DNA from 4 places in the Arthrobacter dokdonensis genome. Region 1 is predicted to be linked to each of the others. Evidence: riboswitches for the same ligand, from Rfam matches in the RefSeq annotation. Region 1 holds a riboswitch; each other region holds the start of a gene.
What was found. A riboswitch is a leader RNA that binds a small molecule or an ion and turns the genes downstream of it on or off. The one in region 1 is predicted to bind S-adenosylmethionine.
Positions count from the first base shown of each region.

Region 2: it holds a riboswitch for S-adenosylmethionine, as region 1 does, so the genes downstream of both, DMB86_RS05670 (hypothetical protein) here and DMB86_RS01260 (DUF1737 domain-containing protein) in region 1, are expected to answer to the same signal.
Region 3: it holds a riboswitch for S-adenosylmethionine, as region 1 does, so the genes downstream of both, DMB86_RS16145 (aminotransferase class V-fold PLP-dependent enzyme) here and DMB86_RS01260 (DUF1737 domain-containing protein) in region 1, are expected to answer to the same signal.
Region 4: it holds a riboswitch for S-adenosylmethionine, as region 1 does, so the genes downstream of both, DMB86_RS03590 (cobalamin-independent methionine synthase II family protein) here and DMB86_RS01260 (DUF1737 domain-containing protein) in region 1, are expected to answer to the same signal.

Region 1 covers NZ_CP029642.1:273,130-280,272, reverse strand. The annotation lists gene DMB86_RS01285 (ABC transporter ATP-binding protein) at 1-253, shown strand, start outside; gene DMB86_RS01280 (energy-coupling factor transporter transmembrane component T family protein) at 250-1,047, shown strand; gene DMB86_RS01275 (UDP-N-acetylglucosamine 1-carboxyvinyltransferase) at 1,288-2,820, shown strand; gene DMB86_RS01270 (O-succinylhomoserine sulfhydrylase) at 3,021-4,232, opposite strand; gene DMB86_RS01265 (rhodanese-like domain-containing protein) at 4,290-4,682, opposite strand; gene DMB86_RS01260 (DUF1737 domain-containing protein) at 4,679-4,939, opposite strand; SAM riboswitch class IV at 5,023-5,146, opposite strand; gene DMB86_RS01255 (aminodeoxychorismate lyase) at 5,301-6,218, opposite strand; gene cls (cardiolipin synthase) at 6,445-7,143, shown strand, end outside.
Region 2 covers NZ_CP029642.1:1,277,117-1,284,259, forward strand. The annotation lists gene DMB86_RS05650 (IclR family transcriptional regulator) at 1-198, shown strand, start outside; gene DMB86_RS05655 (thiamine pyrophosphate-dependent dehydrogenase E1 component subunit alpha) at 410-1,432, shown strand; gene DMB86_RS05660 (alpha-ketoacid dehydrogenase subunit beta) at 1,429-2,490, shown strand; gene DMB86_RS05665 (biotin/lipoyl-containing protein) at 2,487-2,717, shown strand; gene DMB86_RS05670 (hypothetical protein) at 2,888-3,202, opposite strand; SAM riboswitch class IV at 3,216-3,327, opposite strand; gene DMB86_RS20510 (hypothetical protein) at 3,339-3,506, opposite strand; partial or broken gene DMB86_RS05675 (sodium:solute symporter family transporter) at 3,521-4,029, opposite strand; gene DMB86_RS05680 (cupin domain-containing protein) at 4,204-4,788, shown strand; gene DMB86_RS20515 (hypothetical protein) at 4,917-5,204, shown strand; gene DMB86_RS05690 (FAD:protein FMN transferase) at 5,206-6,267, shown strand; gene DMB86_RS05695 (ferric reductase-like transmembrane domain-containing protein) at 6,260-6,838, shown strand; gene DMB86_RS05700 (NADH-ubiquinone oxidoreductase-F iron-sulfur binding region domain-containing protein) at 6,835-7,143, shown strand, end outside.
Region 3 covers NZ_CP029642.1:3,620,156-3,627,298, forward strand. The annotation lists gene aroA (3-phosphoshikimate 1-carboxyvinyltransferase) at 1-731, shown strand, start outside; gene rsgA (ribosome small subunit-dependent GTPase A) at 724-1,854, shown strand; gene hisN (histidinol-phosphatase) at 2,166-2,981, shown strand; SAM riboswitch class IV at 3,148-3,261, shown strand; gene DMB86_RS16145 (aminotransferase class V-fold PLP-dependent enzyme) at 3,318-4,730, shown strand; gene DMB86_RS16150 (class I SAM-dependent methyltransferase) at 4,788-5,552, shown strand; gene DMB86_RS16155 (Nramp family divalent metal transporter) at 5,648-6,904, shown strand; gene DMB86_RS16160 (metal-dependent transcriptional regulator) at 6,921-7,143, shown strand, end outside.
Region 4 covers NZ_CP029642.1:780,891-788,033, forward strand. The annotation lists gene DMB86_RS03575 (adenylosuccinate synthase) at 1-754, shown strand, start outside; gene DMB86_RS03580 (carbon-nitrogen hydrolase family protein) at 951-1,757, shown strand; gene DMB86_RS03585 (SUKH-4 family immunity protein) at 1,821-2,336, shown strand; gene DMB86_RS03590 (cobalamin-independent methionine synthase II family protein) at 2,323-3,549, opposite strand; SAM riboswitch class I at 3,560-3,678, opposite strand; gene DMB86_RS03595 (CoA-binding protein) at 3,831-4,247, shown strand; gene DMB86_RS03600 (polysaccharide deacetylase family protein) at 4,268-5,149, shown strand; gene DMB86_RS03605 (hypothetical protein) at 5,208-6,023, shown strand; gene DMB86_RS03610 (dihydrofolate reductase family protein) at 6,066-6,641, shown strand; gene DMB86_RS03615 (MmcQ/YjbR family DNA-binding protein) at 6,638-7,045, shown strand; gene DMB86_RS03620 (DUF1990 family protein) at 7,029-7,143, shown strand, end outside.

The DNA.
Region 1 (7,143 bases):
AAGCCCGCAGGTGCTGGTCCTGGACGAACCGACCTTTGGCCAGGACGCGAACACCTGGGCCGAATTGGCCTCGCTGCTGACCGAACTGCTGGACGCCGGCACGGCGGTGGTCTCCGTGACGCACGACGCCGCGTTCACCCAGGTGCTGGGCGGGGACCGGCTGGTCCTCGGCGCCTCCGCAGGGGATGCCGGCCCTGTTGAGGTTGGAGATAACCACGCCTCCGCCACGGCCAAGAAGGCGGTGCGGCGATGAGCGTGGACGTCCTGGCCCGGCCCCGGTCGCGCGCATGGCTGGCGGGGGCGAATCCGCTCGCCAAGCTTGGAGCCGGAATGGCCATCACCGTCGTTCTGCTGGTGAGTGTCGACTGGGTTTCCGCCACGGTGGCCCTGGCGCTCGAGTGTGCCGTGCTGCCGTTGGCCGGTTTGGGCGCGGGCATGCTGTTGCGGCGCGGCTGGCCCATCGTGTTTGCCGCGGCGGTAGGCGGCTACGGCACGGCCCTGCTTGCCCCGAAGACGGGAGAACTGCTGCTCGCAGCCGGGCCGCTGACCTTCACCACCGGCTCGGTGGAGTCCGGCGTGGCCATCGCCCTGCGTGGTCTGGCCATCGCCCTACCCGGCGTCATCGTTCTGGCCAGCACCGATCCGACAGACCTGGCCGACGCGCTGGCACAAAAGCTGCGCCTGCCGCACCGTTTTGTGTTGGGAGCACTTGCAGCCATGCGCCTGGTGGGGTTGCTCGTGGCGGAGTGGCAGACTCTGGGCATGGCCCGACGGGCCCGCGGCGTCGGCGGGGAACCCGGGTTCTTCAGCGGACTCAAGGCTTCGCTGGGGCAGGCGATGGCGTTGTTGGTCCAGGCCATCCGCCGTGCGTCGCGGCTGGCCGTGACCATGGAGGCCAAGGGGTTCGGTGCGGGGCACCGCACGTGGGCCCGGGAGTCCACGTTCAGCCGCCGCGACGCCTGGGTGGCGGGCGGGGGACTGGTGATCGCCGCCGCGGCGGTGGGTGCCGCCGTCGTGCTTGGCACGTGGAACCCTCCGCTGCGTTAGGTCCTTCCGCCGAGGTAGCGGGAAGGCGCCGAGACCACGGAATATTCCGGCAGGTTTCAGCGCGGACCGGCTGCCTCGGCGGGGAGGGTGGAGCGACAGGAGTAGCCTTGGTGTGTCCCGGGGCCCGCCGCCAAGCACGGTTTATCGCACGGGATGATTAGCAGCCCGGAAAACGTGCCCTCATTTGGATGAAAGTCACATAATGCCAGCGCAATATGCTTCCCATGATATAAAAGTTTAATGACTCAAGTGGCTGCAGAAACCGTTGGTGTAATGGTCCGGGACGCGCGCAATGACAGGGGCTGGACCCAGCTGGAGCTCGCGGCGCAATTGGGGACCAGCCAGAGCGCGGTGGCGCGCATGGAACAGGGCAAGCAAAACCTGAGCCTGAAGATGATCCAGCGCATGGAATCCCTGCTGGGCAAGCGCATTGTCAACGTCGGTGGTTCGCCCAAGAACGTGGTGACCCACCTGCGTGTGCACGGCGGCCGCGAACTCTCGGGCAGCGTGGAGGTCAACTCCAGCAAGAACGCCGGCGTGGCCCTGCTGTGCGCCAGCCTGATCAACCGCGGCACCACCACGCTGCGCCGTCTGGCCCGCATTGAAGAGGTCAACAGGATCGTTGAACTCCTGACCAGCATCGGCGTCGAATGCCGGTGGCTCAACGCCAACGACCTCCAGATCCGCCGCCCTGCGGTGCTGGACCTGGCCGCCATGGACGTTGAAGCCGCGAAGCGCACCCGCTCCGTCATCATGCTGCTGGGTCCCCTGCTCGACCAGGAGGACGTCTACCGCATCCCCTACGCCGGCGGTTGCGACCTCGGCACCCGCACCGTGGAGCCGCACATGCAGGCCCTGCGCGAGTTCGGCCTGGCCGTCACGGCGCACAACGGCTTCTACCAGGTGCAGGCGCCCGTCAGCGACGGCAAGGACCGCACCTTTGTGCTGACCGAGCGCGGGGACACGGTCACGGAGAACGCCATCATGGCCGCCACGCACCGCGAGGGCACGACCGTGATCCGCAACGCCAGCCCCAACTACATGGTCCAGGACCTCTGCTTTTACCTGCAGGAACTGGGCGTGCAGGTCGAGGGGATCGGCTCCACCACGCTGACCATCCGCGGCAGGTCCCGCATTGACGTGGACATTGAATACGCCCCCTCCGAGGACCCCATCGAGGCGATGAGCCTGATCACGGCGGGCATTGTGACCAAGTCGGAAGTCACCGTCACGCGCGTGCCCATCGAGTTCATGGAGATCGAGCTGAAGGTCCTGGAGCAGATGGGCTTCCACTACCTCAAGTCCGCCGAGTACACGGCCCGCAACGGCAAGACCCGCCTGGTGGACATCACCACCCTGCCCTCCGAACTGCATGCGGCACCGGACAAGATCCACCCCATGCCCTTCCCCGGGCTGAACATTGACAACCTGCCGTTCTTCGCGGTGATCGCCTCCTGCGCGGAGGGCACCACGCTCATCCACGACTGGGTGTACGAGAACCGCGCCATCTACCTCACGGAGCTGAACCGCCTCGGCGCCGGGGTGCGACTGCTGGACCCGCACCGCATTGACATCAAGGGCCCGACTGCGTGGCGGGCCGCGGAGATCGGCTGCCCGCCGGCCCTGCGCCCCGCCGCCTGCATCCTGCTGGCCATGCTGGCCGCCAAGGGAACCAGCGAGCTGCGCAACATCTACGTCATCGAGCGCGGCTACGAAGACCTGGCCGAGCGGCTGAACACCGTCGGCGCCGAGATCGAGTACTTCCAGGACTAAGTCCCAAAGTACGACGGCGGACGGTGACCTTTTGAGTCGAAAGGTCACCGGCCGCCGTCGTACCCGTTGAGGTTGGAGATCACGACGCCTCTTCGTCCCTCAGAGGCGTCGTGATCTCCAACCTCAACGGCCGGATCGGTGGTGATCTCCAACCTCAACGGCCCGATCGGTGGTGATCTCCAACCTCAACGGCCCGCGTTTCAGATGGCGGCGAGCGCCTGTTCCAGGTCCTTCTTCAGGTCGCCCAGATCCTCCAGGCCCACGGAGAGGCGCAGGACGCCGTCGGACAGGCCGATGGCGGCACGGCCCTCGGGCCCCATGGCCCGGTGCGTGGTGGTGGCCGGGTGCGTGATCAGCGACTTGGTGTCGCCCAGGTTGTTGGAGATGTCGATGATCGCGAGGGCGTTCAGCAGCTTAAACGCGGCGTCCTTCCGGGTGCCGGAGACCGGTTCGGCCAGTTCGAACGTCAGCACGGTGCCGCCGGCCTTCATCTGCTTCCTGGCCAGGTCATATTGGGGGTGCGATGGCAGCAACGGGTACTTGACCCAACTGATCTGAGGCTGCGCCTCCAGGAACTCGCCCAGGGCCAGGGCGCTGGCGCACGACGCATTCACGCGCAGGCCCATGGTTTCCAGCCCCTTGGTCAGCACCCACGCGTTGAACGCGGACAGTGCCGGGCCGGTGTGCCGCATCAGGTTCTTCACGGGCCCGTCAATGAACTCCTTGGTGCCCAGGATGGCGCCGCCCAACACGCGGCCCTGCCCGTCAATGTGCTTGGTGCCCGAGTACACCACGATGTCCGCGCCAAAGTCGCCGCAGCGCTGGAGCAGGGGCGTGGCGAAGACGTTGTCCGCGACCACTTTGGCGCCGGCGGCGTGGGCCAGTTCGCAGACGGCGGCGATGTCCACAATTTCCTGCATCGGGTTCGACGGCGACTCAAAGAACACGGCGGTGGTCGGCACGGACAAAGCCGACCGCCACTGGTCCAGGTCCGGTCCGTCCACAAACACGGTCTCCACGCCCCAGCGGGGGAGCAGCTCGTTCAGGATCACAAAGCAGGAGCCAAACAGGGAGCGCGAGGCCACCACGCGGTCACCGGCCCCCAGCAGGGCACCCAGGGCCGTGAAGACGGCGGACATGCCGGACGCCGTCGCAAAGCACGCCTCCTTGCCCTCAAGCAGGCGCAGCCGCTCCTGGAACGTGGCCACGGACGGGTTGCCGTAGCGCGAATACACGAAGCGGTCCACCTCGCCGGTGAACGACTGCTCGGCGTGCTCGGCGGATTCGTAGACGAAGCCGGAGTTCAGGAAGAGGGCCTCGGAGGTCTCCTGGAAGTTGGTCCGGTCCAGCCCGCCGCGGACCGCCTGGGTGTCTTCCGCCCAGCTGGCGGCGTGGTCGTTAAAGTTACTCAAGTGCGTGTGTTCCTTAGCTTTGGCAGGTGGTGCCGGGGTCACCGGCGTGGGACGTGCCTACTTCCAGGGCAGGCTGCGGTTCTTCCAGCCGTTGACGACGCGGTCGCCGTAGCCGTCGGGCACGCCCTCAAAGCCCTCGAGCACATTGAACGCCGTGTATCCGGCGGCAGTGGCGGCCTGCGCGGCGGCAACGGACCGGGCTCCGGAACGGCACAGCACCACCAGTTCCCGGTCGGTGGGCACGGCTGCCCGCAGCTCGGACACAAAGGCAGGGTTCGGCTCGCCCGAGGCAAGGTTCCACTGGATGAAGACGGCCTCCGCGTCCAGGGCGGAGACGTCCGGCACGCCAATGTGGGCCCATTCGCCGTCGGTGCGCACGTCCACCAAAACGGCGCCGGCGGCCACCTTGGCCCAGGCCTGGGCGGGCGCCACATCGCCGGCGTAGCTCACGCGATGCCCTCGCCGTCGAACTCTTCGGGGTCTTCCAGCCGTGAGACGGCGTGGGCGACGGCGGCGTCCGAGGAGGCCACGGCGTGCGGGAGGATGACGGCCTGGGCACAGATCACGGACGTGCCGTTGAACGTCACGGCGGGGCCGCCGTGCAGGATGTAGCCTTCCGCCAGCGCGGCGGAGATCCGCTCACAAAACGAGCTGTCGTCCGGGCCGGTGATCAGCCGGTAGGGCAGCGGGGCTTCTTCAACGCTCATGTGTACTCCTCAGTGCAGGCGGCGGCCGCTGCAAGCGGGTACCGGGCGGTGGAGGGGCCGTGGCAACCGGCACACCGCGGGGCAGTTCGCGCTTGCAAGCCGCAGCCGTTGGTTTGGCAGGGTTTGCCGAGTAGTCACCTGAGGCACCCCGCCGACACAGAGGGTTGCCGTCCAGCAAGTCAGGGCTTGGCGCTGGCACTCGTTACTCACAAGAAAAGTAACACATGGCTGGCGGGCACGGCCCATGGGGCCGGGGAAATGTGGCGCTGCATGACTTTTCCAGCAAAAGGACGGCCGGCAGGGGCAGCCCCGTCCGCCCGGCCGTGCGCCCGCCCCCTCCGCCCGGCCGTGCGCCTGTAGCCTAGGGCGTGCGGGCCAGCAGCGCGCTGAGTTCGGCAGTCAGCCGCGCGCGGACGTCCGAGGCGCCAATCTCCGTGCCATCGATGCTGTTGACCGGCGCGAGCAGCCTGATGCTGGACACGAGCCAGACGGCATCGGCGTCCAGCAGGTCCGCCGGCACCAGGGGGCCGTAGCCCAGCTCCCAGCCGGCTTCCCTCGCCGCGGCAAACAGGGCGCCCTGGGTGGTGCCGGGCAAAATGCCGCTGTCCAGGTTGGGGGTGATGAGCCGCTTGACGGGAGCGCCGCCGTCGTCCGTCACGTGGGCCAGGAGGACGGACGACGTCGGCCCCTCCAGCACGTGTCCGTCGCTGCTGGTGAAGATCACGTCATCCGCGCCCTGGGCGTGGGCGTGGCGCAGGGCCGCCATGTTAACGGCGTAGGAAAGCGTCTTGGCCCCCAGCAGCAGCCACGGCGCCCGGTGCGCCACGGTGCTGTCATAGCCGCGGTCCAGCAGGATCACGTCCAGGCCCCGGGCGCGCTGTTCGGCCAGTGCCGGGGAAACGGCGGTGGCCTGCACCCAGGCGGTGGGGGTGTCCGCGCCCTCGGGCCCGCGGGTGGCGATGAGCTTGATGACAACGTTGGTGTTGCCGTGCTCGTCCGGGACCTGGGGAGAGGCCTCGGAGAAGGCCGCGACCGCCGTCGCGATGGCCCGTAGCCAGACGGCGGCTTCGGGGACCTCCAGCCCCATCGACTGTGCGGAGGTGGCCAGCCGGTGCAGGTGGGCCTGCACCTTGCGGGGTTCGCCGTTGACGGCCAGCAGGGTTTCAAAAATGCCGTCGCCGCGGGTGACGCCCTGGTCGGTGGCCAGGAGGGCCGGAACGCCGGCGTCGACGAGGCGGCCGGACGGGTGTGCGGGGTCCAAAAACACCAAAACAGTCATGGATCGAGCTTAGTGCCCGTGCTTTGGGCGTCCGTCGGGTCTAGCGCGGCGCCACCGGTACCGGTCGAAGGTGAAGGAGCGGGCAATGCCCGTCAGGCCCGGCGATCCGTCTGCGTTTGTCCGGGGCAACGGTGAATTTTCCGCCCCCGGCGTTGGCCATGCCAGCCGGTAGGCTAAGTAAGGTCACTTGACGCGCACATGGCGCCACCTGAGGAGGCACCGCTTGATCTGGACAGCGTTCAGCCTGCCCAACGGACCCGCATGGCTCTCGGCCCTGCTGCTGCTGGCGGACATGTGCATCCGCATTGCCGTGCTCGGCATCATTCCCGGCAACCGCCGCCCCACCACTGCCATGGCCTGGCTGCTGTGCATCTTCTTTCTGCCGTACATTGGCCTGATCCTGTTCCTTATGTTCGGCAACTTCCGGCTGTCGCGCCGCCGCCGGGAAATGCAGGAGGCCGTCAACCGCCGCGTCGTTGAAGGAACACGGGAGATCGCCGGGCAGGTGACTCCGTACGACGGTCCGTCCTGGATCAACCAGGCCGTGGAGCTGAACCGGAACCTGGGCTTTTTTCCGGCCCTCGGCGCCAATTCGGTGGAACTGGTCAAGGGCTACCAGGAGTCGCTGGACGCCATGGCCGTGGCCGTCAACGAGGCCCGGGAATACGTCAATGCCGAATTTTACATCATGAGTTCCGACGCCTCCACCGACCGGCTGTTTCACGAACTCGAGGCCGCGGCCGCACGCGGCGTCAGGGTCCGGGTGCTCTTTGACCACATCGGTTCGCTGCGGGTGCCCGGCTACCGGGGCATGATCCGGAGGCTGAAGGCCAGCGAAATCCAGTGGCGCCGCATGCTGCCGCTGCTGCCTGTCAAGGGCCAGTGGCGCCGCCCGGACCTGCGCAACCACCGCAAGATCCTGGTG
Region 2 (7,143 bases), 1.0 Mb from region 1:
ATGCGCGACGAGCAGGAATATGCGCTGGGGTTCACCTGCCTGGCGGTCCCCGTCGCGGCGTCCACGTGGGCCGGGGCGCTGGCCATCTCCCGGCCGGTCGGGGCAGTGCGGGCCGGCACGGACCCCACCCGGGCGCTGGAACGGGCGGCCGCCCGGCTGGAACTGCTCCTGGCCACGGGCGGGACGCCCGGAGGCTGACGGACGGACTGTGCTGACGGACGGACTGTTCCGAGGCGAAGGCCCGGAGTTGTCAAGGGCGTTGTTTTCATCCCCTGAAATCCGTGCGGTGTCCGCCCCGCGGCGCCCTGCCTAGGCTCATTGTTAATGGGCATGCGGGCCGTTGGATGAGTGCGCGCACAGTGCGGCGCACCGTCGCCGGAGGCATCGCATCTGGTGGCAAGGAGAGACGATGACCGTGCAATCAACCGAGGTTGCAAGCGGCCTCACCACTGAAGGGCGGCAGGAACTGCTGCGCCGGATGATCCTCATGAGGACGTTTGAGGAAGCGGTCCTGCGTGACTACCACGCGGACAAGAGCCCGGGCTTTGACATCGGTGCGGGCCTGATCCCGGGGGAGATGCACCTCTCCGCCGGGCAGGAACCCGTGGCGGCGGGCGTGTGCGCGCACCTGGAGACCCGGGATGCACTGACGGCCACGCACCGCCCGCACCACCTGGCCATCGGGAAGGGAATGAACCTGCGCTCGCTGGCGGGGGAGATCTTCGGCCGGGAAACGGGGCTGGGCCACGGACGTGGCGGGCACATGCACCTCTTCGACCCCGCCACGCACTTCTCCTGCTCGGGCATCGTGGCCGAGGGCTTCCCCTCCGCGCTCGGCCAGGCGTTCGCGTTCCAGCGTGCCGGCAGCCGGAACGTCGCGGTCGCGGTCGCCGGCGAGGGCGCCGCCAACGCAGGCCCGTTCCACGAGTCCCTGAACCTGGCAGCGCTGTGGAAGCTGCCCGTCGTGTTCGTCATCGAGGACAACGACTGGGGCATTTCCGTGGCACGGGCGGCGTCCACGTCCGTGCCGTCGAACGCGGTCCGCGCCGTCGGCTACGGCATACCCGGGCTCCGCGTGGAGGACAACGACGTCGAGGCCGTGCACGCCGCGGCCGGGGCCGCCGTCGCCCGCGCCCGCGCAGGCCAGGGGCCCAGCCTCATCGAGGTGCACACGCTGCGCCTGTGGGGCCACTTCGAGGGCGACGCCCAGGGCTACCGGCCCGAACTTGCCCAGGTGCCGGACCGCGACCCCATCCCCGCCTACGAAAAGCGCCTGCGCGACGCCGGCGCCCTCGGCGATGAAGAGCTGGAGGAGATGAAGGCGAGCGCACTGACCCAGGTGGCGGACGCCGTCGAGCATGCCAAGGCGGCGCCAACGCCCAACCCGGACGAGGCCCGCAAGTACGTCTTTGTGGAAGGGAGAATCTCATGAGCCAGGCAACTGCGGCGGCCGCGCACCGGCCGCTGCCCCGGGAACCCGAACCGGGCACGCGGCGGCTGAACACGGCCAAGGCCATCCAGGAGGCCATCGCCTCGCAGATGGCGGCGGACCCGTCGGTGTTTGTCATGGGCGAGGACGTGGGCGCGTACGGCGGCATCTTCTCCTCCACCACGGGGCTGCTGGAGCGGTTCGGCCCGGAGCGCGTCCTGGACACCCCGATCTCGGAGTCGGCGTTCATCGGGCTGGGCATCGGCGCGGCGGTGGAGGGCATGCGGCCCGTCGTGGAGCTCATGTTCGTGGACTTCTTTGGCGTGTGCATGGACCAGATCTACAACCACATGGCCAAGATCCACTACGAGTCCGGCGGCCACGTCCGCGTGCCCATGGTGCTCATGACGGCCGTGGGCGGCGGCTATTCGGACGGCGCCCAGCACTCGCAGACGCTGTGGGGGACGTTTGCGCACCTGCCCGGCATGAAGGTGGTGGTCCCGTCCAACCCGTACGACGCCAAGGGGCTCATGACGGCGGCGATCCGCTCCGATGACCCGGTCGTGTACATGTTCCACAAGGGCGTCATGGGGCTGGCCTGGATGGCCAAGAACCAGCGCTCGATCGGCGCCGTGCCGGAGGGGGACTACGTGGTGCCGATCGGCAAGGCCAGGGTGGCCCGCGAAGGCGCCGACGTGAGCATTGTGACGCTGTCACTGTCCGTGCACCACAGCTTGGACGTGGCCGAGAAGCTGGCGCCGGAGGGCATCAGCGTGGAGGTGCTGGACCTGCGCTCGCTTGTCCCGCTGGACCGGGGTGCCGTGATTGCGACGGCAGCCAAGACCGGACGGGTCATCGTGGTGGATGAGGACTACCGCTCGTTCGGGCTCTCCGGGGAGATCGCGGCCACCATCACCGAGCACGACCCGTCGCTGCTGAAGTCGTTCAGCCGCGTGTGCGTGCCGGACGTTCCCATTCCGTACGCCCGGGAACTGGAATATGCTGTGTTGCCAACGTCCGCGCGCATCGAGGCCGCGGTGAGAAAGGCGGTGGCCGCGTGACTGATGTCCTGTTTCCGATGATGACCGGCGACGCGTCCGAGCCCGGCGTGGTGTCCACCTGGTACGTGGCCGACGGCGACCCCGTCAAGGACAGGCACCTGCTCGCCGAGGTGTCCATCGACAAGGTCGACGCCGAAATCTACGCGCCCCTGGCCGGCACCGTCCGGCTCCGGGTCCAGGAGGGCGACGAGGTGGCCCAGGGTGCCGTGATCGCCGTCATCGAATGAGGATCTTCACCGCATGTGGGCCGGTCCGGTGATTACCGGACCGGCCTCGCGCCAGACACGGATTGGCCGGTCGGCCGGCGCGGAGTCTACTTTAAGGACCCGCCAGGGCACGGCTTCGAGCTGATCACCCGGCCGTATTTCCAGACGCCAGCGACTGGTGGCCGAGCCAGCTAGTGTGCCGCGAGGCGGAAGCCGAGGCGCCGGCCCGCCCGCACACCCGTCTGTGCGACGGTCACCACCAGGGTGCCGATTTCGGGGATCCACTGGGCCGGCCGGACGGCCTCCGTGAGAGCGTTGACCAGTTCGGCCGGTTCGGCGGACCAGTATTGGCGGTGCCCGCCCGGGGTGAAAAACGTGACGGATCCGAGGTTGATGTCCACGGCGGGCAGGACGGGGATGCCTTCGGGGCGCTTGGCCTGCTGTGTGCGGACGGTGCGGTTGGCCTGCTGTGTGCGGACGGGGCGGTTGACGGCAGTAATGGTCATGTCATGGCCTTTGCGTGTGCTCTTGCCCGCACCGGTTGGCGTCGGGCCGCTTCCTCATCCGAACCACCCTGTGAACATGGGGTTGGTGCGCGGCCAGTCGGAGCTTGGCGCCGCATCTCTTGAAGCTGGCACCACTCTACCGCCAAAAAGTACGACGGCGGGTGGCGGCGTAATAAATTACGTCACCACCCGCCCCACTTCCAACTCCCCACGCCCAGGCCAGACCGCCGATGATGGCCACGGGCAGCCCGCCCACCAGGATGTCGTAGGCGATGGTCAGCGCGAAGACCACGTCGCTGACCACGATGGAGATCAGCTGGCGGTGAACACGCGCTGCCAGATGTCCTGGCCGATCAGCAGGCCCAGGGTGTAGATGGCAAGGTAGGTGATGATGGTCTGCGGGCCGATCCCGTTCCATTGGAAGAAGCTGGCTCCACCCGGAACTGGATGCCGGACAGGCCGCCGACGGCCTTCCACGCGAACGGGAGCATGAGCAGGAAGACGCCCACGGTCTTGATGACGAACTGCACCTGGTCGGCGAGCGTGATGGACCACATGCCGCCGATGGTTGAGTAGACCAGCACGATGGCGCCGCCCACCGCAATGGCGAGCCACCGGTCCCAGCCGGACAGGACCACAAAAATTGTGGCATGGGCGCCCGAAGAGGTGGCCGAGATCAGGACAGTCTAGGCCAGCATGACGATGCCGGACATCGTGGTGGTTTTCTGGCCGTACCGCAGGCTGAGCATCTGGGAAACGGTGTAGATCTTCAGGCGCAGGATGGTGCCGGCGAAGAGGAGGCTCAGCAGCAGCATGCCTATGGCAACGTTAAAGGTCATGAAGGTGCTCCAGAGTGGCTGCGGATCCGCGAAATAAAATTGCCCAAGAGGCAACATCCGTTGTCCATTAGGCTAAACTGTGATGGACGCGACAGTCAAAGTGACCCTGCCCGTGGGAGGGCCACGGTGGGTGCGCGTAGCCCGGACCCCTTAGGAGCACACATGAAGGCACTGCCCGTTGAACCCAGCTCTGCCCCGGTGGCCATCGGCTCACGGATCCGTGCCGCCCGTCAGTCACAGCGGCTCACGATTGAGCATGTGGCCGACGCGACCGGGCTGACCAAGGGGTTCCTGAGCCGCGTGGAGCGTGACCTCACCTCTCCCAGTGTCGCGTCCCTCGTGACACTGTGCCAAGTCCTGTCCATTTCCATCGGCGAGCTTTTTGCCGCCCCCGAGACGCACCTGACGCGCCGCGGTGAGGGCCCGCGCATCTCGCTGGGGGGCGAGGGCATCGTGGAACGGCTGCTCACCGCCCGCTCGGAGCGCCGCCTGCAAATCCTTGGCACCACCATCGAACCGTTTGGCCGCGGCGAATCCGAGCTGTACGCCGTCGACTGTGACGTTGACGTGCTGCACATCGTCAGCGGCGAGCTGACGCTGATCATGACCCAGGAATCGTACGACCTGCAGGCCGGGGACACGCTCTCCTTCCCCGGCCGGGAGCCGCATTCCTGGGAGAACCGCTCCGCCGCCCCCGTGGAGGCCCTGTTCATCCTGGTCCCCGCCGCCTCCGGATCGGGCTACTGACGCCCACGAGCCGCCAAGCGGATACCTAAGTTCCCACCGGCCCGTTCACGGCAAATTCAAAGCCAGCACGTTGATCCTTGAAGACAGGACACAACGCCAAACTTGGACTTTGAGAGCGAGGGCCCGTCATGGCACGAACAGCCGACGGCAGGAAAATCGCCCAGACGGTCACGTCCGTGGTGGCCATGGGCGCACTGGGGACGGCGGCACTGGGCAGCGTTGCATTGGATGGCACCATCAACGCCGCCAACGCAGCCAAGGCCGCAACGACCCAAAACAGCGGCACCACGACGCCGGACCCGTCCTCGGACTCAGGTTCCTCACCGGACTCCGGCTCACAGTCCGGCTCCTCCTCCGGCACCCAGCTGCTGCCCGGCAACGGAAGCGCCAGCCACTCCCGGTCGGCGGGATCCTGACGTGGCGCCGGATGACGCCACGGCCCGCCGGTCCTGGCAGGTGTGGGGACTGTCCGCCTCGGTGGTGGTGACCGATCCCGGGCAGGCCGATGCCGCGGCCAGGCTGGCACAAGGGATGCTCGACGCCGTCGACCTCGCCTGCAGCCGCTTCCGCACGGACTCGGAACTGGCGGTGCGGCGCGGGGACCTGGTGCACGGCGCCACCGTGTCTCCGCTGCTGGCCACCCTGATGGAGTCAGCCTTGGCGGCGGCCCGGTGGACGGGCGGCGCCGTGGACCCCACCCTGGGCGGGGACCTCATTTCCCTCGGCTACGACGCGGATTTTGCTTCCCTCCCCGGGCCCGGAAGGAACGACGGCGCCCGGTCGGCCGGCCGCTTGGCTGCCGGTCCGTCCTCCACAGGACTTTCGTCCGCCGGCAGGTCCCAGGCGCACGCGCCCCAGCCCAGTGCCCTCCTGCCCGGCGCGCCCCAGCCGCACGAGCCCCGCGCGCCCGGCTGGACTCGCATCGCCCTGGACAGCAGGTGCCTGACTGTTCCCGCGGACGTCACCGTGGATCTCGGCGCCACGGCCAAGGCGGTGGCGGCGGACATGGCGGCGGCGCGGATCGCCGTCGAACGTGGCTGCGGCGTGCTGGTGAACCTGGGCGGCGACATCGCCACCGCGGGCCCGGCCCCGGACGGGGCGGCCGGGCACTGGCAGGTCCTGGTCCAGGACACGCCCGGCGACCCCGCCCAGCAGGTGTCCCTGCCGGCGGGCCGCGCGCTGGCGACCTCCAGCACGTCCAAGCGCCGCTGGCAGCAGGCCGGCGCGCTGCGCCACCACATCCTGGACCCGCGCTTCGGACTGCCGGCCGACGCCGTCTGGCGCAGTGCCAGCGTCGCCGCGCCCACCGCGCTGGAGGCCAATGCGTACAGCACCGCCGCCATCGTCAAGGGGCATGCGGCCGCCGCCTGGCTGCGGGATTCCTCCGTCAGCGCCCGTCTGGTGGACCAGGGCGGCCGCGTCCTGACGACGGCGGGCTGGCCCGCGCCCGAGCTGGCGGGAGCTGGTTTCCATGGATGACGCCATGTGGGCCTTTGCCCGGGTCAGCGGCCTGGTGTCCATGGTGCTCCTGACGGGTTCGGTGCTGTTGGGCATTCTGGCCAGGTCCGGGCGGCCGCTGCTGGTCATTCCGCGGTTTTCCGTTTCACTGCTGCACCGCAACATTTCGCTGCTGGCAGTGGTGTTCCTTGTTTTCCATGTGACGCCCCTGCTGCTCGATTCCTACGCGCGGGTCAACCTGGTGGACGTGGTGGTCCCCTTCCTGGGCAGCTACAGGGGGTTTTGGCAGGGCCTGGGCACGGTGGCCCTGGACCTGATGGCCGCCGTGGTGGTCACCAGCGCCCTCCGGCACCGGCTGGGACAGCGGACATTCCGTGTGGTGCACTGGGCCAGCTATGTCATGTGGCCGCTGGCGCTGGCGCACTCCGTGGGGAACGGAACGGACGGGACGAGCGCGCCGGTGGTGGCCGCCGCCGTCGTACTCACCGTGGCTGTGCTGGCCGCGGCGGCGTGGAGGGTGTCGGCCGGCTTCCTGGAGACGGCGTCGCTGCGGGGCAGTGGTGGAACCGCCCGGAACGGGTGGCGGCCATGAGCGCGGACACGGCGGTGGAGCCGGTGGAAAGGGGCGCTGCCGGGCAGTCCGCCGCTTCCCGGCTGTTCGCTGGCGGCGCCAACGCCGGGCATGCTGCGCACCTCGCGGCCTACGGCACGATGCCGCGACGCGCGCCGGGAGGATCGCTGGCGCAGGAGCTGGAGGCCTCCGGGCTGACCGGCCGCGGCGGCGCGGGGTTCTCCGCGTGGCGGAAGTTTGCCGCCGTCGACCTCTCCCGCAGGCCCAACAGGTATGCGCGGCGGACGGGCGCGCCGGTGCTCATCGCGAACGGCGCGGAAGGCGAG
Region 3 (7,143 bases), 1.0 Mb from region 1:
ACAGCGGGAGCTCGGTGCCCAGCGTCGACCACATTTCCATGACGGTTGAGGTGCTGCGCTCCCTGGGCGTCACGGTGGACAATTCCGTCCCCAACCACTGGAAGGTGCAACCGGGTCCCATTGCGGCGTTTGATGTGCAGCTGGAACAGGACCTCTCAAACGCCGGGCCCTTCCTGGCGGCGGCCCTGGCCACGCGCGGCACCGTCCGCATCCCGGACTGGCCGCTGGACACGACCCAGGTGGGCGACAAGTGGCGCCAGATCCTGCCACAGCTCGGCGCCACGGTGACGTTGGAGGGCGGCCTGCTCACGGTGACCGGCGGGCCCGAGATCCTCGGCGCGGACCTCGCGGACACCAGTGAGCTGGCACCGTCCGTCGCGGCCCTTTGTGCCCTGGCAACCGGCCCGTCCCGCCTCCGCGGGATCGCACACCTGCGCGGCCACGAAACCGACCGCCTCGCCGCGCTGGTGGCCGAGATCAACGCACTGGGCGGGGACGCCGTCGAAACGGAGGACGGGCTTGCCATCAACCCCGCCCCGCTGCACGGCGGGCTGTTCCACAGCTACGAGGACCACCGCATGGCCACGGCAGGCGCCATCATCGGACTGGCCGTGCCCGGCGTCGAGGTTGAAAACATTGCCACCACGGCCAAGACCATGCCGGCATTTCCGCAAATGTGGGCGGACATGGCCGCCCAGACGGCGGCGGCGGGGATCCCCGGGCGTGGCTAAGGACTACAGCAACTGGGACGAAACCGATGTCCGCGTCCGCGCCAACAAAAAAGGCAGCCGGCCACGCACCAAGGACCGCCCCGCCCACGTAGACGCCGTCATTGGCCGCATCACCACGGTGGACCGCGGCCGCTACACCGCCATCGTGGACGAGGACCTGCCCACAGAACGCGTGGTGGTCGCCGCGCGCGCCCGGGAGCTGCGCCGCTCCCCCGTCGTGGCCGGCGACTTCGTGGCGCTGGTGGGCGACGCCTCCGGAAAGCCGGACACCTTGGCACGCCTGGTCCGGGTAGAGGAACGCCGCACCCTGCTGCGGCGCAGTGCCGACGACACGGACCCCGTTGAACGCGTGGTGGTGGCCAACGCCGACCAGCTCGTGATCGTGGTCGCGGCAGCCAACCCGGAACCGCGCACCGGCTTCATCGACCGCGCCCTGGTGGCCGCCTACGATTCCGGCATTGCGCCGATCCTCCTGATCACCAAGGCGGACATCAAGGACCCCGCCGAGCTGCTGGCCAACTACCGGCACCTGGACATGACAGTAATCATCAGCCGCACCGCCGCCCCGGGCGCGGCCGACGCCGCCTCAGCCGTCGACGCACGCAGCGACGACGGCGACTCCGCCCTCCTGGCCGGCGGCGCCGTCGAACAACTCCACCACCACCTGGACGGCAAGGTCAGCGTGCTGGTGGGGCACTCCGGCGTCGGCAAGTCCACCATGGTCAACGCACTCACGGGTTCCCAGCGGGCCACCGGCGGCGTCAACGCGGTCACGGGGCGGGGCCGCCACACCTCGTCCTCGGCCCTCGCGTTGCGGCTGCAGGACGGGGAGGCGGGCTCGTGGATCATCGACACCCCCGGCATCCGTTCCTTCGGCCTGGCCCACGTGGACCCGAACCGGATCCTGCACGCGTTCCCCGACCTGCAACCCGGCACCGACGACTGCGAACGCGGTTGCAAACACGACTCCTCGGCCGTCAATTGCGGCTTGGACCCGTGGGTTGCCGGTGGCCATGCCGGCGGCGCGGGCCCGGCCCGGCTGGCGTCCCTGCGGCGCCTGCTGGGCACCAGCAGCCGCACCGAAGGCCGCGCCGAGGCCAAGGAGCTCGGCAACAACGACTGACAGCATCCCCGGGCGATCGGATCGGAATCGGCGGTGCAGCTTCTGCGGGCCCAGGCTGCTGTGCCCAATCGGCGGTGCAGCTCCTGCGACCTGGGCGTCCCGCAACCCGCATTACCTGCACCATCAATCCCGTTCCCGGCCCACAGCCCGCATTACCTGCACTATCAATCCCGTTCCCGGCCCACAGCCCGCATTACCTGCACCATCAATCCCGCACCATCAATCCCGTTCCCGGCCCACAGCCGACCGCCGCCAGCACGAGGACCCCATGGTCCCGCATATCCGGCCAATTTACCGATACGGTGAGGGACATGACTGTCCAACCCCAGACGTACAACGACGACCTCCGCCTGGCACACGTTTTGGCCGACACCGTCGACTCCCTGACGATGTCGCGCTTCAAGGCCCTTGACCTGCAGATTGAGACGAAGCCGGACCTGACGCCGGTCACGGACGCGGACAAGACGGCAGAGGAATCGATCCGCAGTCAGTTGTCCCGGGTGCGCCCCCGCGATGCCGTGCTGGGCGAGGAGTTCGGCAGCAGCGGCCATGGCTCACGCCGGTGGATCATCGATCCCATTGACGGGACGAAGAACTTTGTCCGCGGCGTGCCTGTCTGGGCCACGCTGATCGCGCTGGTGGACGAGGGCCGGCCCGTGGTGGGCGTGGTCAGCGCGCCGGCACTGGGCAAGCGCTGGTGGGCGGCCGAGGGCACCGGCGCCTATACAGGCAAGTCGCTGGCCTCCGCCACCCGCATCCGCGTCTCCAACGTCTCGGAACTTGCCGACGCCTCACTGTCCTATTCCTCGCTGACGGGCTGGGCGGACCGCGGCAACCGGGACGAGTTCCTGGCCCTGACGGACGAGGTCTGGCGTACGCGCGCCTACGGCGACTTCTGGTCGTACTGCCTCGTCGCGGAGGGCTCAGTGGACATCGCCTGCGAACCGGAGCTGAACCTGTACGACATGGCCGCCCTGGTGCCGATCGTCACGGAAGCCGGCGGCCGCTTCACCTCCCTGGACGGCGTGGACGGCCCGTTCGGCGGCAACGCCCTGGCCACCAACTCCATCCTGCACGCCGAGGTCCTGCGCCGCCTGAATCCCGGCTGGGACGACCTCCTCTCCTAAGCGGGACAGGTCCCCGCCGGGGTTGAAGCACGGGCGCGTTAAGTGCGACGGCGGCACCGCCGTCGCGCTTAATTCTCACCCTCGCGCTTGGGGCCGGGCCTCAGGGAGGCGGCATGTGTCGTAACAAATGCGCACGACGCCGCGGTGGGCTAGCCTTTTGGGCATAGGTCACGAGTGCCAGCGCTAAACCCCGGTTTGCTGGCCGGCAACCCTCCTTTCGCGGCGGGGTGCCCCGGGTGACGACCTGGCCGGGCCGGAGCGGTCTTGGCAAGCGCGGACTTTTGACGTTCCCTGCGGCTTCGCCGGAGCGTCAGGTCCTTCCCAAGGGAGCCTCCCATGAGTTCTGCAATCCTCGAAAAAGCACGCCTTTCCGACACGCCCCTGCTGCCCGTGGTGGGCCGCGACCTCGCTGCCCCGCTGATCCAGGGCGGCAGCACACGCTACGTGAACCTTGACTATGCGGCGTCCGCCCCGGCCGTGGAGGAAGTGGCCGCACACCTGTCCGAGGTGCTCCCGTACTACGCCAGCGTTCACCGCGGGGCGGGCTTCGCCTCGCAGGTCAGTACCTCCCTGTACGAAAACGCCCGGCACGCCGTGGCGGACTTTGTGGGCGCCCGGACGGACGACGCCGTCGTTTTTACCCGCAACACCACCGACTCCCTGAACCTGCTGGCCGGCTGCGTGGAGTCGCTGCTGGCGGAGCGCGGCCGCACCGCCGGCACGTCCCACGGACACGGGGAGGTCCTCTACCTGGACATCGAACACCATGCCAACCTGCTGCCGTGGCAGGCGCTGCCCCACCGGTCGGTGGTGGCCGGGCACAGCGTCGCGTCGACCCTGCACCGGGTGGAGACCCAGCTGCGCGCAGGCAACGTGGTGCTGCTGGCCGTCACCGGCGCCTCCAATGTCACGGGCGAGGTGCTGCCCATTGCCGAGCTGGCGTCGCTGGCCCACAGGCACGGCGCCCGGATTGTGGTCGACGCCGCCCAGCTGGCCCCGCACCGGCGCCTCCACATTGCCCGCGACGGCATCGACTACGTGGCCTTCTCCGGCCACAAGCTTTACGCTCCGTTTGGTGCCGGCGTGTTGGTGGGGCGCCCGGACTGGCTCGACGACGGCCGCCCGCACCTGGCCGGCGGGGGCGCCGTGAAGGACGTGCGGCTGGAATCCGTGCGCTGGACAAAGGGCCCGGCCCGCCACGAGGCCGGCTCGCCCAACGTCCTTGGCGCGGCGACGCTGGCCAAGGCCACGCAGGTCCTGGCCGCCCTGGACCCCGACGAGTGGCACGCGCATGAGCAGGAGCTGCGCGCCCGCCTGGTGGCCGGGCTGGAAGCGCTGCCCGGCGTCACCGTCCACCAGCTGTTTTCCGATTCCGCGAGCCACCCCCGCTGCGGCACCATCGGCGTGGTGAACTTTTCCGTGCAAGGGTACGACGCCGGACTGGCCGCCGCCTATCTCTCCGCCGAACACGGCGTGGGCGTGCGGGACGGCAGGTTCTGCGCGCATCCGCTGCTGCGCCGGCTGGGTCTGGCCTCGGGCTCGCTGCGTGCCAGCTTCGGCGTGGGCTCGCGGCGTGAGGACGCCGACCGCCTGGTCAGCGGCGTGGCAGCCCTGGTCAACGAGGGCCTCGGCTGGGACTACGTGGTGGACGCGGGCCGCTGGGTGCCCGCCAACGACTCCCGCGGTTACCCCGAATGGGCGCCCAACACCCCGGGCACGGCCGGCGCGGCCCCCTGCTCCACCGACTGACGCCATGGCGGGCGGCGGGGGTAGAGTGGAGCGGCGAATCCACCACCAGAACGGAGCATGATGTCAGGCGCGGGCGGACCGGTCTTTGACGACGCACGGCGGGTGGCGATGGCCGACGCTTTTCAGGAGGGCGGGGCCCATTACGACAAGGTGCGCCCCGGCTACCCGGAGGAGTCGCTGGACTGGCTTTCCTCCGGCCTCGACGTCCGGGACGTCCTGGATGTCGGAGCCGGGACGGGGAAGTACACGCAACTGCTGGCCGTGCGGGGATGGCGGGTGACCGCCGTCGACCCTTCGGCCGACATGCTCGAACAGCTGAAGCGGAACCTCCCGGCGGTCAAGACGCTGCCGGGAACTGCGGAAAGCACGGGTTTGGCGGCTGGTTCCGTGGATCTGGCGGTGGCCGCCCAGGCCTGGCACTGGTGCGATCCGGTCGCGGCGAGCACGGAGCTGGCGCGCGTCCTGCGGCCCGGAGGCGTGCTCGGGCTGGTGTGGAACCAGCTGGACGTCAGCATCCCCTGGGTGCACCGGCTGTCGCGCATCATGCACGCCGGCGACGTCCACAAGCCCGATTTCCGCCCCCACGTGGGCGCCGAACTCCATGACCTCGGCCTCCATGAGACCCGGTGGGAGCAGGTGGTCACTGCCGAGGAACTGCTGGAGCTGGTCAAGTCGCGAAGCTACTACCTCCAGGCCGACGGGCCCACACGCGCCAAGGTGCTGGGCAACCTGCGCTGGTATTTGTTTGAGCATCTGGGGCACGTCCCCGGCGAGGACGTCGCGCTCCCCTACTACTGCCAGACATGGCGCGTCCACACGTAAGCCCTGTGTCGCGCAAACCTCGACAGCACCATTCCCACCGGCTACTATTTCGGTATACCTAAATTTTACCTTTAGGATGATCGAAGGAAAGCTCATTGCTCGAATCCCCCGCGACCAGGACACGTTCACCGAAGCGCAGCCGCGGCGGGCGGCTCCTTCTTCTGGGCCCGGCCTTCGTGGCGGCCATCGCCTACGTGGACCCGGGCAACGTCGCTGCCAACCTGACGTCCGGCGCGACGTACGGCTACCTGCTGGTCTGGGTGCTGGTCGCCGCGAACCTCATGGCCATGCTGGTGCAGTACCAGTCAGCCAAACTCGGCGTGGTGACCGGCAAATCGCTGCCGGAGCTGCTCGGACGGCGGTTCGGGACGTCCGGACGGCGGCTGTACTGGGCGCAGGCGGAGCTCGTGGCGATGGCCACCGACCTGGCGGAAGTGGTGGGCGGCGCCATCGCCCTGAACCTGCTCTTCCATGTGCCGCTTCCCGTGGGCGGGCTCATCGTGGGCGTCGCGTCCATGGCCCTGCTGGCCGTGCAAAACCGCCACGGGCAGCGCCACTTTGAGGCCATCATCATCCTCCTGCTGCTGGTCATCACCGTCGGATTCCTCGCCGGGCTGGTGCTCAGCCCGCCGGATCCGGCCGGTGTCCTCTCCGGTCTGGTACCGAGATTCGAGGGCAGCCACAGCCTCCTGCTGGCCGCCGGCATGCTCGGGGCCACCGTGATGCCGCACGCCATCTACCTGCACTCCCAGCTGGCCAAGGACCGGCACACCGGCGCCCGCCGCACCCGGGAATCCCTGCGCCGCATTGTCCGCGCCACCCGATGGGACGTGGTTGCCGCCCTGCTCCTGGCGGGTGCCGTGAACATCGGCATGCTGCTCCTCGCCGCCTCCACGCTGGGCGGGGTGTCCGGCACCGACACCATCGAGGGCGCCCATGCGGCCATCGCCGCAAGCCTGGGCCCGGTGACCGGCGTGGTGTTCGCCGTCGGCCTGCTGGCGTCGGGACTGGCCTCCACGTCGGTGGGTGCATACGCCGGCGCCGCCATCATGCACGGTCTCCTCCACGTCCGCATCCCGTTGCTGGCACGGCGGGTGGTCAGCCTGATTCCGGCCATCGTCCTGCTGACCGTGGGCGTGGACCCCACATGGGCGCTGATCGTCAGCCAGGTGGTGTTGAGCTTCGGCATACCGTTTGCCCTGATTCCGCTGCTGCGCCTGACCGCCGACAAGGACCTCATGGGCGAACACCGGGACCGGCTGCCCTTGCGGCTCGCCGCCCTGGCCAGCGCCGTCCTGATCGTGGCGCTGAACGCTCTCCTGCTGTGGCTGACCGCCACCGGGGCGGCGTAGCCGGTAGGCTGGGCAGGTGAAAGCCACCGCCACATCCTCCAGCATCGAGGACTATGTCAAGGTCATTTACTCCTTCACGGAGTGGCAGGACAAGCCCATCACCTCGACTCAGCTCGCCACCAGGCTGGGCGTGGCCAATTCCTCGGTGTCGGAGATGGTCCGCAAGCTCAAAGACCAGGACCTGGTGGAGCACGAACCCTACAGCCCCATCCGGCTCACCGCCGCCGGCCTCAGGCTCG
Region 4 (7,143 bases), 510 kb from region 1:
TGAGGAAATCGTGGAGTACTTCCTGGGCTTCGCCGAACGGCTGCGCCCCATGGTCATCGATTCCACCTTTGTGCTCAACGAGGCGCTGGACCGCGGCGAGGTGGTGCTCATGGAAGGCGGGCAGGCCACGTTCCTGGATGTGGACCACGGCACCTACCCGTTCGTGACGTCCTCCAACCCGACCGCCGGGGGAGCCTCCGTGGGCTCGGGAATCGGCCCCACCCGGATCACCCGCGCCGTGGGCATCATCAAGGCGTACACCACCCGTGTTGGCGCCGGACCGTTCCCCACCGAGCTCTTTGACGAGATGGGCATCTACCTGCAAAAGACCGGTGGCGAGTTCGGTGTCAACACCGGCCGCCCGCGCCGCTGCGGCTGGTACGACGCCATTCTGGCCCGCCACGCCTCCCGCGTCAACGGCTTCACGGACTACTTCGTCACCAAGCTGGACGTGCTCACCGGGATCGAGCAGATCCCCGTCTGCGTGGCCTACGACGTCGACGGCGTGCGTTTCGACGAAATGCCGATGACGCAGACGGACTTCCACCACGCCGTGCCCATCTTCGAGTACTTCCCCGGTTGGACCGAAGACATCACCGGCGCCCGCACCATGGAGGACCTGCCGGAGAACGCCCGGAACTACATCCTGGCGCTGGAAAAGATGTCCGGCACGCGCATCTCGGCCATCGGGGTGGGCCCGGACCGCGACCAGACCATCGTGCGGCACGACCTCATCCCCACGCCCGCCCAATAAATCGCTGGCGCGATTTTCCGGGGCCCTCGGGCGCGTGGGCCCATCCACGCCCGCCCAATAAATCGCTGGCGCTCCGTACGGCAGCGCCGCCCAAGGAGGGACGACGGCGGAACGCAAGTTCCGGCGTCGTCCCTCCTTCGTTGCGGGCTGGGAAGACTACGCTGGAGGTAAGTCAAGCCACGGTAAGGAAGATGCCATGAAGGTCAGTGTTGGACAGTTCAACCCCGGCGGGGACGTGGCCGCGAACCTGGCGGTGATGCGCCGGCTCGCCGCGGAGGCCCGTGCGGATGGCGGGCGCCTGGTGGTCTTTCCCGAGGAGTCGATGTTTTCGGTGGGCAGGGTTGCGGGCGGGTTCGTGGCAGCCGTGGAAGCGGAATGGACAACGTTTGTCCAGGGCGTCTCCCGCATCGCGGCGGACGTCGGCATTGCCGTCATTGCCGGGGGTTATGAGTCCAGCGCGGAGGCCCGCCCCTACAACACGCTCGTGGCCGTGGACGAGGACGGCGCCATCCTGGGCACCTACCGTAAGCTGCATCTCTATGACGCGTTCTCCTACCAGGAATCGCGCAGGATCAAGCCCGGCGACAACGGCGTGACCCTGGTGGACATCGGCGGCTTCCAGGTGGGCATCATGACCTGCTACGACATCCGCTTCCCCGAGCAGGCCCGGGCGCTGGCGCTGGCCGGGGCGGACCTGATCTGCGTCGCGGCGGCCTGGTTCAAGGGCGACCACAAGGTGGACCACTGGGAGACGCTGCTGAAGGCCCGTGCCATTGAAAACACGGTGTGGATTGCGGCGGCGGGAACCTCGAGCGACCATTGCATCGGCCATTCGGTGGTGCTGGATCCCATGGGCATTCCGCAGGACTTCCTGGACGACGAGGCGGAGGGCGTGGCCACGGCGGACGTGACGCACAAGCGCATCGAGGAAGTGCGCGAATTCCTGCCGGTGCTGCGCAACCGGCGTTTTGAGAGCAATGCGGTGGTGGTTCCGGCCGGGTAGAAATATTCCATTGACGGCACGGTTCCCGGTGGTTAGTGTCAGGAATAAGGGCAGGAGGAAGCCATGAATGATTCCAGAATTTGGGCGGCGCTTGAGCCGCTGCACCCCTCGGCGTTGGAGGACATGCCGATGGACGGCACCTGGCTGAAACCCCCGTACCACAACGATCCTGCCGGGCGTGCCGTGGTGTGCAACGACGGCGACTTCCAGTTTGTCGTGGTCGATCGCAAGAAGGGGGCCGTGCTCTTTGTCTGCGAGGACGACGAGTCCCTTGTTGCCTCCAACCTGGACACGTTCGTCCAAATCGTGTCCGCGTGGGGCTCCATTGACAGCGACGCACCCGGCCCGGAGGACGACGAGGAGTTTTCCGCGGTCAGGAAGTCCTTCGAATCCCAGCTGAAGGTCCTGGACCCCCCGGCCGCCGGCCCCAACGAGTTCTGGTCCCTCTACACGGAGGAACTGACCAGCGACGACTACGTGGATTACGACGACCTGGACGACGACGAGGAAGATGAACGCGAGACCGACACCGGGGACAACGACCGCCCCGGCGCCGACGAGTCCTTCAGCGTCGCCTAGGTCCTTTCCAGAGTCGGCGTGAGGCTATTTCCGCGCCCTGCCCCAGCGCCTCCAGCTTGGCCGCCGCGATCTGCGGGTGGACGCGGCCGCCCAGGCCGCAGTCGGTGGATGCGATGACGGCCTCGCGGCCCACCACCGAGGCGAAGCGCTCGATACGGTCCGCCACGAGTTCCGGGTGTTCCACCACGTTCGTCGCATGGGAAACCACGCCGGGGATGATGGATTTGCCTTCCGGCAGCCTGGCGTCCTGCCAGATTTTCCATTCATGTTCGTGCCGGACATTGGCGGCCTCGAAGGAATAGGCGCCCGCTTGGATGGCGAGCACCTCGTCGAGAATGTCGGCGAAGGGGATGTCCGTGGTGTGTGGGCCGTGCCATGAGCCCCAGCACACGTGGAGGCGGATCTTGTCCTCGGGAAGTCCCCGGAGGGCGTAGTTGGTGGCCTCGACCCGCAGTTGGATGAACTTCTTGTAATCGGCGAGGGCCGGTTCCGGGTTGACCTGGTCCCAGCTCTCGGCCAGCGAGGGATCGTCGAGCTGGACCGTCAGGCCGGCGCCGATGATCGCCTTGTACTCCTCGCGCATGGCGTCCGCGCAGGCGTAGAGCAGTTCCTCGTCGGTGGCGTAATACTCGTTGGCCAGCCGGGCGCAGGAGCCGGGTGACAACGCTGCCATGAACCCCTCCGTCAGGCCGGCGGAGGCAAGTCCCTTGCCCAGGTTGGCAACGTCGGAGGCGACCTGTGCGTGTCCCGTGTAGGTCAGCGGTCCGACAATCTTCGGCTGCGTCGTGGCCTTGCGATGGGCCAGGATGCCGGAGGCCGGGTCGCTGTAGGCCTCGTTGAATTTCTGTCGGTCTCGACGGTCCGGAAAGGAAGTCAGCACCACGTTGCCGGGCGTGGATCGGTGCGCTTCGTCGTCGGCCCAACGGTCCACGGTGGTTGCCTCCAGCCCACCGAGGCGGCCGAACGAGTAGTTCCACCAGGCGCCGTAGTCGACGGCGTTGGACATGGTGTGGCCGTACTCGCCGTCATTGGGAATGTCGATGCCGGCGGCCTGCTGCCGGGCAACGATGTCCACCACGGAATCCGCAAGCAGGGCTTGGTATTCGTCGGTGTCGCCGCCGGCCTCCCGTTCGGCGTTGGCGGCCAGCAGGGCAGGGGTGCGGGGCAGCGAGCCGGCGTGGGTGGTGCGGATGTGGTCGGTGTTTAAAGCCACGAATGGATTCCTTCCATCGTTTCTGGCGGTAGCACCGGTCCCCGACGCTGCCGAACACTGTTCAGGCACGGCCAAGGAGGGTTGCTGCGGCGTCGCTGAGCCAGATCTCTCGGCCGCTCGGGATGGTCACGCCCATTGTGCCCTCGGGCCGGGCTCCACGCCAAATCATTGCGCCGCGTTGCGCCGCATTGCGACGAGGACTTCCGCGGACGGGCCGTACCTGCCCCTGCCACGGCCGTGCCTGAGGCCAATCCTCCGGTCGGGCACATAAAATTGGCTCCATGAGCCATGTCAACGATCCCGCGGTCATCCACCGCCTGCTGACCACGCCCGCCCGCTGGGCGGTGGTCGGGCTGTCCAACAACCCGCTGCGGGCGGCGGTGGGTGTGTCGTTGTTCCTGCAGCAGCACCTGGGACAGGAAATCATTCCGGTCAACCTGTCGGGCGACGACGTCCACGGGGTCAAGGGCTACAGGACCCTCGCCGAGATTCCAGGAGCAATTGACGTCGTCGACTGTTTTGTGAACTCCACCAAGGTGGGCGCGGTGGTGGACCAGGCCATCGCCGTCGGCGCCAAGGCGGTCTGGCTGCAAGTGGGGGTCGTCGACGAGGCCGCGGCACAGCGGGCGGCCGACGCCGGCCTGGACGTGGTCATGGACACCTGCCCCAAAATACAGGCCGCCGCCATCGGCCTGTAAGTTCAACCCCAAAGGCCGACATGCCCCGCCATATGCGCACCATCCCGAACACGGCCCGCTGGATTACGCTCGCCGTGGTGGTGGTGCTCGCCGCGCTCGCCGTGGGCGTCCTGCGCGTTGCCGCCGGAACCACGACGCCGGCCGGCACCTCCGCGACCACCGCGCCGACGGCACCGTCCTGGACCACGACGGCGGCCGGGGCCGTGAGCGCAACGCAGGCTCCGGCGTCGTCCGCGCCCTCAGCCCTGGATCCGACGACGGGGCGGCACAGCACCTTGGGCGGGCTGGTGCCGGACTATACGCTGCCGCCCATTGAGGACGGCATGGTCCCGGTCATCACCAAGATCCCCACGCAACAAAAGGTGGTGTTCCTGACCATTGACGACGGGGCGGTGAAGCGGGCATCCGACCTGGCGCTGCTGGAGCGGAACGGCATCAAGGCGTCGCTGTTTTTGGCGCACACCTTCATTGCCGGGCACGCGGGCTTCTACCAGGCCTATCTCGACGCCGGATACCTCATCGAGGACCACACGATGACCCACAACCTGGGCTTCATCAACCTCCCGTACCCGCAGGTCAAGGCCGAGATCTGCGGCATGGCGGACTATGAGGAAAAGTACTTCGGCCGGCGTCCCGTCCTCTTCCGTCCACCGGGAGGCCCGTACACGCAGGCCGTGCGCAGGGCCGCCGCGGAGTGCGGCATGAAAGCGATTGTGGACTGGGAGGCGAAGGCCAACGCGCGGTCCATGCAGTACCAGGTGGGCCAGGCACTGCGCCCGGGGGACATCGTACTGATGCACTTCCGGCCAGAATTGCCCGCGGACCTGGCGGCGTTCATCAGGGCGCAGAAGGCGGCCGGGCTGAAGGTTGTGCTGCTGGAGGACTACCTGGGCGTGAAGTAAGGCAGACTGTTCAGCTGGCAAAGGCCGCCGTACGGCGACCGGACAAGGAGCATGGAGCATGGATGATTCCCCGGTGGATGCGGCCGAAGTCATGACCGAGCAGCGGGCGCTGGCGCAGCTGCCCGTGGTGCTGGCGCTGGCGGAGGCCGGCAAATTGCGGGTCAGCGCTGCGACGCGCAAGCCGTCTGCAGCCACCGTGAAGCTGCTGGCCGAGAACCTCCCTGGCGGCGACTTTTATGCCAGTGAAGCCATCTCGGCTTTCGCCTGGCCGCTGCTTCTTCAGGCGGGAGGACTCGCCGACGGGCCGCGCATGCAGCTCACGCCCCGCGGAAGGGCTGCGCTGCGCAAGGACCCTGCCTTGACGGTGAAGCTGCTCTGGGAACGGTGGCTCAAGGCAGGCATTATTGACGAATTCAGCCGGGTTGATGGCATCAAGGGCCAGCGGGCCAGCAATGTGCTCAGCGCCCTGCGGCCGCGGCGCCAGCTGGCGGCCGAAGGGCTTTCCCTCCTGGGGACGGACGAGTGGACCGCCACGGATGATCTTTTTACCCAGATGCAGCACGAAGGCATGGACCCGGTGATTCAGCGTAGTGACATGCGCCTGTGGAAACTGTACATAGTGGATCCGGAGTATGGTTCCATTGGTTATGACGGCATGCACGACTGGGACGTGCTGCAGGGTCGGTATGTGCTGGCGCTGTTCTTTGAATATGCCGCAACGCTGGGTCTGATCGATGTGCGCTACACGTCCCCGGTGGGCGCGCGAGGCGACTATGCCGATCGCTGGGGTGGGGACTTCCTGCCGTCCCTGAGCCGATATGACGGGCTGCTCGCCGTGCGGCTGACGCCGCTGGGGAGGCTTTGTACTGGGTGAGTTTCAGGGCCCCGGCATCTGGAATCCGGTACCGTTGTCCCCATGACCCGGATTGTTTACTACACCGCCAGCACGCTTAACGGGTTCCTGGCGGATGCTGACAACTCGCTCGCGTGGCTCTTTGCCGTGGACGACGCCGGAGGACCGGACATCGCCGCGTTCATGGACGGCATGGGCGTCTTTGTGGAGGGCTCCGCCACCTACGAATGGGTCCTGCGCGAGGAACGGCTGCTGGAGAACCCGGCCAAGTGGCAGCAATTTTACGGCGCCAAGCCAACGTACGTTTTCACCTCCCGGGAACTGCCCGTGCCCGACGGCGCCGACGTCCGGTTTGTCTCCGGTCCCGTCGCGGACGCCCTGCCCGGGATTGTGGCTGCGGCAGGGGACAAGAATGTCTGGGTGGTGGGGGGTGGCGACGTCGCCGGCCAGTTCCTGGACATCGACGCTCTGGACGAACTGGTGGTCACCATGGCCCCGGCCGTGTTGGTGGGCGGCGCCCCGCTGCTCCCGCGCACGCTGGGCCCGGACCGGATGGAGCTGCTCTCCGCGGGCAAGCACGGCCAGTTCGCCCAGCTGACGTATGGCGTCAAAAAGGCCGGGCTGGGTGTCTCGCCGTGACACTTTCGGCGGAGCGGCTCCGCGCCGCCGCCCTGGCATTTCCCGGCGCCTACGAAGGCTTTCCTTTCGGCCCTGAGACCTCCGTCTTCAAGGTCAGGGCGCCCAGCAGTGGCGGCGACACCTGGGTCGGCAAGGTGTTTGCACTGGGCGATCTCAGCCTGCCGACGCCGTTGATCAACCTGAAGTGCGATCCCCTGCTGGCCGTCCAGCTGCGCTCCGCCCACCCGGGCATCGTTCCCGGTTACCACCAGAACAAGCGGCACTGGAACACGGTTGACTGCTCCATGGTGGCCGCGGAGATGGTGCTGGACATGCTCGAGGATTCCTACGACCTGGTGGTGGCCGGGCTGACCCGCAAACAACAAGCAGCATTGAATTGGAGTGCCCGTGTCGCCAAAGGATAGCCGCGAGGGCTTGTTTTACCCGGAGCTGGGCAGGACCCGTCTCAATGCCGAAGTGCCGACAGGGGAGGGGCACTGGCCCGCCGGCTTTGGGCACGTGG